Regions from separate parts of the Ruegeria sp. BHSC029 genome, predicted to be linked through region 3. Evidence: riboswitches for the same ligand, from Rfam matches in the RefSeq annotation. Region 3 holds a riboswitch; each other region holds the start of a gene.

Evidence for each region. A riboswitch is a leader RNA that binds a small molecule or an ion and turns the genes downstream of it on or off. The one in region 3 is predicted to bind cobalamin.
Region 1: linked by a shared signal. The riboswitch ahead of AC2FML_RS16315 (DUF1636 family protein) and the one ahead of AC2FML_RS05690 (CbtB domain-containing protein) in region 3 are both predicted to bind cobalamin.
Region 2: linked by a shared signal. The riboswitch ahead of AC2FML_RS12810 (hypothetical protein) and the one ahead of AC2FML_RS05690 (CbtB domain-containing protein) in region 3 are both predicted to bind cobalamin.

The regions. Positions count from the first base shown of each region.
Region 1 covers NZ_JBXWRU010000006.1:268,386-271,654, reverse strand. Annotated here, with positions in the region: gene AC2FML_RS16320 (hypothetical protein) at 22-321, opposite strand; cobalamin riboswitch at 967-1,174, shown strand; gene AC2FML_RS16315 (DUF1636 family protein) at 1,278-1,676, shown strand; gene AC2FML_RS16310 (ABC transporter ATP-binding protein) at 1,673-2,479, shown strand; gene AC2FML_RS16305 (ABC transporter substrate-binding protein) at 2,476-3,269, shown strand, end outside.
Region 2 covers NZ_JBXWRU010000004.1:552,461-555,729, forward strand. Annotated here, with positions in the region: gene AC2FML_RS12800 (DNA polymerase III subunit gamma/tau) at 1-235, opposite strand, end outside; gene AC2FML_RS12805 (protein-tyrosine phosphatase family protein) at 391-894, shown strand; gene AC2FML_RS12810 (hypothetical protein) at 898-1,305, opposite strand; cobalamin riboswitch at 1,392-1,609, opposite strand; gene AC2FML_RS12815 (TetR/AcrR family transcriptional regulator) at 1,638-2,171, opposite strand; gene AC2FML_RS12820 (alpha/beta hydrolase family protein) at 2,295-3,152, shown strand; RNA gene ffs (signal recognition particle sRNA small type) at 3,234-3,269, opposite strand, start outside.
Region 3 covers NZ_JBXWRU010000002.1:400,366-403,634, reverse strand. Annotated here, with positions in the region: gene AC2FML_RS05700 (hypothetical protein) at 1-237, opposite strand, end outside; gene AC2FML_RS05695 (CbtA family protein) at 302-1,000, opposite strand; gene AC2FML_RS05690 (CbtB domain-containing protein) at 1,005-1,175, opposite strand; cobalamin riboswitch at 1,212-1,420, opposite strand; gene cobF (precorrin-6A synthase (deacetylating)) at 1,464-2,207, opposite strand; gene cobA (uroporphyrinogen-III C-methyltransferase) at 2,200-2,928, opposite strand; gene AC2FML_RS05675 (cobyrinic acid a,c-diamide synthase CobB) at 2,925-3,269, opposite strand, start outside.

The sequences.
Region 1 (3,269 bases), on a different contig from region 3:
TTCGGCTACGCATCAAACGGGTCACAACGCGCCTTCGTCGCCCAGGAACTCGATACCAGCTGTCGCGCCATCACTGTAGGCAATACAATTCCACGGAGCCCGATCCTCTCCAACCCCAACGGTGACTTGTGTTCCAGCCTCGCTGAACGCGGATGAGAGCACGACCACTTGCGAATTGTTGGTTGTTTTGGCCACGTCTCGCAGACACGCCTGTTGGGCGGGTGTCAGTTCGGCAGGTGCGCTAGACGTGCTGGTGTCGTCGCAGGCCGCTAGCAGTGCGAAACACGTCGCGCCTGAAATCATCGTGACTTTGTTAATCATTTTCTTCTCCTCACAGATTTGTTGATACTTTTGGAATAGGTGGTCTTATTTTGCGCGCTCACGTCTAAGCGGTCCCCGATTTTGCGGCCAATGACATGGCTGGCAGACAGATATTCTGCCGATCCCCGGGACCGTGAACAAAGCGTGCTGATGTTATGACATTATGGGTAAAAACCGGTGCGAACTTTCGCGGAAGGGTTCGTAAATTTAATCCCGGCACTGCGTCCTCCCAACGCTGATCTTCGTAAAATGCCTTCCGACCGCCAGCACTCACTCCAGCAGTCGGAAGGGCCCGACGAAACGGGCGACAGCGACAACAACGGAGGTAAAGCTAAAGTTGTGTCGAGTTCGTATGTTTGAATCAATCACAGGATAAATCAATGATTTTTCCGCGCGTAAATTTTGTACGCTTTCCAACGATAGGCTTCTGCATTCAAAGGGAAAAGGCGAGGCCGCTCACGGAGGCTTGGCAGTCGGCCCGCTTGCGCCGCCGTGTTTCGGGACCTTCCGAGCTATCTTAATCCAGTTGGTCAAAACGACGTGATTCTCGGCCCGGTCTGTCGCTCAGGTGGTGCCGAAGGGTCGCCTGGATACCTCCATTACGCACCCGCCCAGAACGTCGTTGACAGTGCAACCCGACTCATGGATGAGATTTGCGCTGATGGTTCCCGATCGTTTCGGCGGTCGGGTAAAAGGGAATACGGTGCGGCGCCGTTCTGACGCCAATTCCGTGACTGCCCCCGCAACTGTAGGCGGTGTGCGACCCCCGGATGCCACTGGGCCGATAGGTCTGGGAAGGCGGGGCAAGCCATACATCGCGAGTCAGGAGACCTGCCATCATCAAACGCAACTCAACCCGGGCGGGGTGTCCCGGAAGGAGGCCAAGATGGCATTTTCGGCTTGCGCCGCTGACATGACTGGTTCCCTTTCCGTCCCGCGATTTCGCGGAGGGCGAAGTGAGCCGACAATCAACACATCACATCACGGTTTGCCTATCTTGCCGACCCAAGGGCGCAGCCGTACGCCCCGGGCCTGACCTGATCGGACGATTGCGCGCCGCGCTGGCCGAAGACGACGGTTTGGCAGGTTTTGACGTTTCCGGTGCGGCCTGCATGGCCGGGTGCACCCGACCCTGTACCGTCGCCTATCACGCGCCGGGCAAGGCATCTTACCTGTTTGGCGGCCTGACGTCTGAAGAGACCGGGGCATTGGTGGAATTCGCCCGGCTGTACCAGCAGTTGCGCGATGGATGGTGCAGCTCGGTCGACCGCCCGGCCGGGCTTCGCCACGCGACGCTGGCCCGCATTCCAGCCGCGATGGCTGCGTCTTCGGAAAATGCGGATTGCGCCTCATGAGCGCGCCTTTGCTGTCGGTGGATACCGTCACCTGGGCGCCGCGAAAACGAGCGCCGTTGGTGCTGCACGAGACCAGTTTTGCGCTGATGCGCGGGCAGGTCATGGGGGTTGTGGGGCCGAACGGTGCCGGCAAGACAACCCTTCTGCGGATGATCTACGGCTATCACCGTCCGTCCTCGGGCGACATTCTGGTGGACGGCGTGTCCGTCAAAAGAATGGCCCCCCGGGCGCTGGCGCGTCAGGTTGCCGCCGTGCTGCAGGAGCAGCCCTCGGATTTCGCGCTGACCGTGCGCGACATCGTGGCGTTGGGACGTGTGCCGCACCGGTTAGGCCTGTCCACGCCCGGCAGTCGTGACCACCAGATCATCGAGTCCGCGCTTCACCGAATGGATCTGCACGGGTTTGCCGACCGTGGGCTGGCCACTCTGTCCGGCGGCGAGCGTCAGCGTGTGATGGTCGCCCGCGCCCTTGCCCAAGAGCCCCGGATTCTTGTGCTGGACGAGCCTACCAACCACCTGGACATCCGCAACCAGCTAGAGGTGTTGCGGCTGATCCGGGACCTCGACCTGACGATCGTCACCTCGCTGCACGATCTGAACCTGGCCGCCGATGTCTGCGACCGTGTTCTGATTCTGAAGAACGGTCGACCCTGCGGCTTTGGCCCAACCCAGACAGTGCTGAGTGACAGGCTGGTCTCTGACACGTTCGATGTCACCGCCCGGCAAGAGCAACTCAGCCTCAGTCACAAACCTCACCTGACCTATCAACTCCCCAATCCCCAACCAGAAGGAAGCTTGGAATGAAACCGACCACCCTAGTCCTGGGCTTGGCTTTGGCCGCCAATACCGCGATCGCGGAAACCACCGTGCAAAGTTGCAATCGAACCGTCACCTTTGACGAACCGCCCAAGGCGGCGATCTCGAACGACGTGAACCTGACGGAAATGATGCTGGTGCTGGGCCTGGCCGACCGAATGGTGGGATATACCGGCATTTCCGGCTGGAAGACGTTGGACGAGGACATGCGCGCCGGAGTGCAGCAGCTGCCCGAGCTGTCGGCCAAGTATCCCAGCAAAGAGGTGCTGGTCGGCGCAGATGCCGATTTCTATTTCGCGGGCTGGAACTACGGGATGAAAGTGGGTGGCGAGGTGACGCCAGAGACGCTCGAACCTTTCGGGATCAAAGTCTACGAACTGACTGAAAGCTGCATCCATATCGGCGACAAGCCCAAAGCCAGCATGAGCGACATGTACAACGATCTTCTGAACCTCGGTCGTATCTTCGGTGTCGAAGACAGGGCGCAAAAGCTGGTCCAGGGATATAAGGCCGAACTTGCTGAGATCACATTCAGCCTGAATCCTTCGGACGAGCCGCTGCGTGTCTTTGTCTATGACAGCGGCGAGGATACGCCGTTCACTGCCGGCCGCTATGCCATGCCGACCGCTCTGATCGAGGCCGCAGGCGGCGTCAACATCATGGATGATTTCGAGAAAAGCTGGGCGACCGTCACCTGGGAGGAAGTCGTCGATCGCAACCCCGAAGTCATTGTGATCGTCAATTATGGCGACGTCGCCGCCGAGCAGAAGCGGGACTT
Region 2 (3,269 bases), on a different contig from region 3:
GGCCGCCATTGCCGTCGGGTCCGATGCAGTTCATGCCCTTGGCGATGATCCGGGCCGTGGTCGTCTTGCCGGTGCCGCGGATGCCGGTCATGATGAAGGCCTGCGCGATCCGGTCCGCCTCGAACGCGTTTTTCAGCGTGCGCACCATGGCATCCTGACCGACCAGGTCGGCAAAGGTTTCCGGGCGGTATTTTCGGGCGAGAACCTGATAGGCGGGGCTGGACTGTGTGGTCATGTCTGCTCTGACGGATTCGTACTGACGATGCAGGGTAGAGTTCCAGGTGCCCCGCGTCCACAGCACCGGTGCAGGTTTTTCGCTTTGGCGAGCGCGCGGTGTGAGGCATACTGCGCGGATCAATTTCAATCAGCCAGTTTCGGGGGGAACGTCTGATGACAAATCTTGTGGTTCATGCATTGCAGGTGGGCGGCGGTACGCTGGCCCTTACCTCGGTTCCCGGCGGTGGCGGCGACTATGAGGGAGATCTGGACCTGATTTCAGCCTGGGCGCCGGGGCTGGTGATTTCGATGACAACCCTTGCCGAACTGGTTTCTGTGGGTGCGGGCGAATTGGGCTGTGACATTCATCGGCGCGCCTGTCGGTGGGCGCATCTTCCGGTCGCCGACTTCTCGGCGCCGTCGACCGAGATATCCGGCCGATGGCCCGAAGTCAGCGCCGCCGCCCGCCATGCGCTGTCGGGCGGCGGGCGGGTACTGGTCCACTGCCGGGGCGGTTGTGGGCGGTCTGGCATGGTTGTTCTGCGCTTGATGATCGAGAGCGGCGAGCAGCCGGAACAGGCCCTGAAACGCCTGCGGGCCGTACGCCCCTGCGCGGTTGAGACTGATGCTCAGATGGACTGGGCCGTCGCCCCAGCGCGCGAGGCACTGGCGACCTGACATTCAGGCGGTTGCGCGGAACTCGCGCTCGGCCCTGACCACGGGCATGATCGCCGTGGCCTGCAGCATCGCACAGGGTCGATCACTGATGACCTGCGCAGGCAGGGCGTCGCTCTGGTCGTCAAACAGCATGTCGGCGTAGGTATCAAGGCAGTCGGACGGGGTGTCGGCGGCCGCTCCGCAATACACGCGGATCCGTTCGGGACGTGCATCGAACCGCGCCGTGCAGCCATGTTCGCAATGGGCCAGTTCGCTACTGCCTTCCACTTGGAAGTCGGGGGATGTAGCCGCCTGCGCCGTCGCCATTGCCTGCGCGATGGCCCGTGCCATGCGCGCCAATGCCGGGCAGGTCTTTCCGGTGCGCTGGCAGATGGTTGCCGCGAATTCATGGGTATCGGTCTTCCAAATCATGTTGCGCCCTCCGCGCGCTGGGCGAGGTGGATTTGGACAGACGCCGGTTTCAAGGCCAGACCCTGCCCGGACACCCCGTCCGAGTTTCGGTTTCACGTTTGATGGCAGGTCTCCTGACTTGCGGGTCTTTGCTTTGCCGACCTTCCCAACCTTGCGGTCAGTGGTATTTAGGCATCGCTCTCCGCCTACAGTTGCGGGGGCAGTCGCGGCCTTGGTCCGCTCCGGAGTTCCGGGTTGGACCGCACCGTGTTCCCTTTTCATCCCGGACCGAAACGGCACGGGAACCATCCCCTCATCGCTAGCGGTGTATCCGGGATCGAGTCAAGACGGTTTCAGCCCGGTTGCCGGAGTGAGTCCCAAGGGAGCAGATCAGGCAGTCTGCGCAGCACATTCGAATCCCTGCGGGCACGGGCCAATTGCCAGCCGCCTTGCATCACGATGAACAGGGTGTCCGCAGCATTTTCAGGGTCGGAAACTCCGAACCGCGCGGCGTGGTTTCGAACTTCGATGATCCAGCTTTCATACAGACGGTCTGCATGTTCCCGAAACGCGCGGTTGTCGGGGCTTTCGAACAGGGTGGCGGCGATCGGGCAGGTCTCCCATTGGGCCGAGGTGTCGAACAGCTTCGCGATCTTGTGGCACAGGGTGGTGACCCCGTCGCGAAAATCCGCGGCGTCGTCGAATGCCGCAGCGATCATGCTCAACATCCCGTCCGAGGCCCAACTGGCCGCCGCCAGGGCCAGATCCGGCTTGCCCTTTGGAAAATGGTGATAAAGCGAACCCTTGGGGGCTTGCGCTTCGGCCAGCAATTCCGCCAGACCGACACCGTTATAGCCCGAGCGCTGGAACAGTCGGGCGGCAGTCACGATCAGGCGATCTTTGGTGTTTGGTGGACGTTGGGTCATGCAGGCCAAATATTGACAGGCCTAGACCAATTGGTCCAGACACAAAGTATTAGACCGATCGGTCCAGAGTGTTTGGAGGCAAAGATGTTGGATTCGCAGCACGCGGTTGACGTGGAAGACTTTAAGTTTCCGTCGGGCCAGACCCAGCTGGCGGCGCGGCTTTACACTCCGGCGGTCGAGCCGCAAACCGTTGTTGTGCTGAACGGCGCAACAGGAGTGCCACGTGACTACTATCAGCACTTTGCTCGCTGGCTGGCCGCCGAGCGCGGTATGGCTTGCCTGACATATGATTACCGGGATTTCGAGCATTCGCTGACCGGGCGGCTGAAAGACTCGAAGGCCACGATGGCGGACTGGGCGCTGATCGACATGCCCGCAGCGCGTGCCGAGATGCGCCGTCGATACCCGCAGGCAAAACTGTGGGTGATCGGGCATTCGGTCGGTGGAATGCTGGGTCCGCTGCAACCGGAAATCGAACAGATCGACCGGATGATCTGTGTGTGCGCAGGTTTGGTGACGGTGGCCGATCACCCGTGGCCCTACAAGGGCTTGGCGACTCTGTTCTGGTATGGCCACGTGCCACCTCTGGTGCGTCTTCTGGGGTACCTGCCGGGGAAACTTCTGGGATTCGGAGCCGATTTGCCGGCGGGCGTCTATTGGCAATGGCGCAAGTGGTGTACATCGCCCACCAGCTATCTGCCCGAATTGGGAGACACGCTTCCCCAAGCGGATTGGAGTCGGGCGAACGCCACGGCGGATATCATTGCGTTCGAGGATGACCAGACTGTGCCACCGCCCGCCGTCTGGCGGCTGGCTGAACTCTATGGTCCGACCGCCCGTCGGCATTTGTTGGAGCCGAGGGATTTCGGACTGTCCGAAATCGGTCATATCGGCGCCTTCGCCCGGCGCAGCAGTGCCGTTTGGCCGCGATTGATCGCCTGACCCGCCCGCAAGCGCGGTTTTCAGGAACAACGACGAAATACAGAGGTTGGATTGACCGGGCCGAATACGTGGCGCGGCGTCAAGTGAGAGGTTGGACATCGACCCAAGCGGGGCTCG
Region 3 (3,269 bases):
ACCCGCCATCGGGTCGGGGGAGACGGCGATCTCCAGCCCCAGCGCGTCCGGTCCGGCGGGCAGGTTGATGGCGGCGCTGTGGTCATGGGCCTTGGCCTCGGCGTGATGGCCGCCATGTTGGGCGGGGTCGGAATGGTCGTGGCCATCGAAGGTGACGCCGTTGGCCGCGGCCAGCACGAACCCGGCACCCCCACCAAAGACCAGACCGATCGCGAAAAGAGCAAGCGAGCGTGTCATCATGTTTCCTTGAAAAGCAAATGACCCGCCGGTTGGGCGCCGGCGGGTCGTGGGATTTCGGAGATCAGGCCGCGGCTTCGACGCGCTTGCCCTCGCTTTGCCAGAAATACCCGGCAAACGAACCCAGCAGCACCCAGGCCACAAGGCCGACGCCAAAGGCGCGTGCTGCGAACAGGGCCCCGATCTCGGTCGGAACCGGCCCGGTGAACACGTCGGGTTCCGGCGCGCCGATCAGGTGCGGGGCCATCAACAGCACGGCCGCAACCAGATAGCTGACGATGTTGCCACCAAAGGCGATCAGCCACATGGCCACACCAGCAGCCGCGACGGTTGCCCACCACCAGATCTGCCGCGCGAACACGTCGGCTGCGGCAACACCCGGAACCTCGGGGGCCAGGGTGAAGCCCGGCGCCAGGTGAAAGGCGATGAAACCGGCCAGGCCCCACAGCACGCCCGTGCGCCCGTCAACAGGGTGGCCTTGCGCATCGGCCAGCGACATCAGGGCGACCAGAACCAGCGCATAGCCGGTATAGGTCAGCATGGTGAACACCACGCTCAGCCCGTCGCGGGTCAGGTCCGAGAACATGCCCGGCAGTTCGGGATGGGCCGAGACGGCTTCGGCTCCGAAATGCACCAGCTCTCCGGATTCATAGAGTTCAGCATGCAGCAACACGGGCTGCACGAATACCAACTGCAGCAGGGCGACGATCAACCCGGCTGCAGCACCAGCGAACAACGCGCTGGTCAGAATGCGACTGAACATTGGTTTAGTGGCAGGGGAAGCCGGTTGCGTGGCGCACGTCATGCGCGGCGTCATGCAGCGCCGATGCCTGAACGTGACCAGCCAAGGTGATGATCCCCAGGCCTAGGGCTGCCGCGAACACTGCCGAAAGAATGCCAGCGCGTGCCGTTGATGCGGTTTGCGTTTGTGTCGTCATTTTCTGTCCTCCTGTGCCGCCGCACCCGACGGCCGGTGTTTCATTGTTCGCCTGGCAGGTCTCCTGGCTTGCGGGTCAGCGCCTCTGTTCGCCTTCCCCCCGAACGGATCGGGAGTGGCTGGTTGAACAGGGCTCACCGCTTACAGTCGCGGGGGCGGCTTCGGATTTGACCTGCGCGCAGGCCGCACCAAATTCCCTCTTAGCATCCGGATGTCTCCGGCAGGACCAGACCCGTCCATTTAGACGTGAATGCCGCTGTGGCGCAATCGCCATTTGCGACCTTTCGCGTCAATTCCCGCGCTTTTTCAGAACATAGATATCCATGATCCACCCGTGCCAGGCGCGGGCCTCGGTGCGGGTGCGCAGGATCTCATCGGCCACATCGGCCAGCAGACCTTTGATCAGGATCTGCTCGGGCATACCCACGTAAGCCCCCCACCAGATGTCAAAATCGGCCATGTCCAGCATCTGGAACGAACATTCGCCATCCAGCATCACCGCAACCGTATCGGCGTCGCTGGGCCAGCCCTCGTCGCGGATGCGCCGGCCGGTGGTGACCAGATAAGGCGCGCCGATCTCGTTGATTGGCATGGCATGGGCCGCCGTCAGCGCCTGCAGCGCCGTGATGCCGGGTATCACCGTGGTGTTCGGCTGCGGGTCCAGCCGCGCCGCGATTCGCAGCGAACTGTCATAGAGCGACGGGTCGCCCCAGATCAGCAGGGCGACGGTGCGCGCCTTGGGGTGCCGGGCCATCGCCTCCTGCCAGCGCAGGCCGATCGCGTCGTGCCATTCATCCACGCCGCGCAGGTAGCCATCTTGCGACCGGCGCTCGGGGATGTCGAAATAGGCGATTTGGGGCGGTGTGCCGGTGACCTTGCGGATGATTTCCTCGCGCACGCCGGCCAGATCGGCCTTGTTGGCGCCCTTGCGCGGGATCAGGATCAGATCGGCCGCGCGGATCGCCTGCGCGCCCTGAAAGGTCACGTGGTCCGGGTTGCCGGTGCCGATCCCGATCAAGACCAGATCAATCATCGTCGAACTCCGCCAGCGGACCATAGAGGATCAGCGCTGGCGCGGTGCCGATCTCGGAACCCAGGCGCTCGGCCAAGGCACCGACGGTGGACCGGTGCAGCGACTGCTCAGGCGTCGAGACCGACTCGGCCATCAGCGCGGGGGTATCCAGCGGCAGCCCATGCGCGTGCAGCGCGCCGGCTAGCAGGGGAAAGGTGCGCTTGCCCATGAACACCACCGTCGTCGCACCCGGGTCGGCCAGCGCGGGCAGGTTCAAGTCCTCGGGAAGCTTCCCGCTGACATCGTGGCCGGTGACGAACTGCACGCGCCGCGCGGTCAGCCGCCGGGTCAGCGGGATGCCTGCCGCGGCAGCCGCGGCAATGGCTGAGGGGATGCCCGGAATGATCTCGTAGGCGACCCCGGCAGCGCGCAGGGCCACCAGTTCCTCCTCTAGCCGTCCGAACAGGCCGCCATCGCCCGATTTCAGCCGCACGATCCGCTGGCCGGTCTGGGCGTACTCGACCAGCAGGCGGCTGACATGGTCCTGCTTGGGCGAGGGCCGCCCGGCGCGCTTGCCCACGCCCACAAGGTCGGCCTCCTTGCGCGCATGGCTCAGGATCGGCCCGCTGCTGAGATCGTCGAACAGTACCGCATCGGCCTTTTGCAGCCGGTCCACGGCCTTGAGGGTCAACAATTCCGGGTCGCCGGGACCGGACCCGATGAAGGAAACGAAACCGCTCATGCGCTGGCCTCTGCGATCAGATGGAAGAACGTACCGGTGACATGTCCGCGGCGCGATCCGGTCTGCGGACCTTCGGCGCCTTCGGCGTCAAAAACCCGTGCCAAGGGCACGTCGGGCTGCTCGACGATCGAGGAATAGTGGAACTCGTGCCCCCGCAGCGCGGTCCCGGCCGAGAACCCGGGCATGTCGGCCAGCAACTCGGCCCGGCGATAGCCCAGGTTGAACTTGCGCTTCTCGTACGAGGTGACCAGACCCAGCAGCCCGGCCATCCGGTGGCGGGTGCCATCCTTGTCGATCAGCCCTTCGCCCAGGGCCATGTAGCCGCCGCATTCGCCATGCAC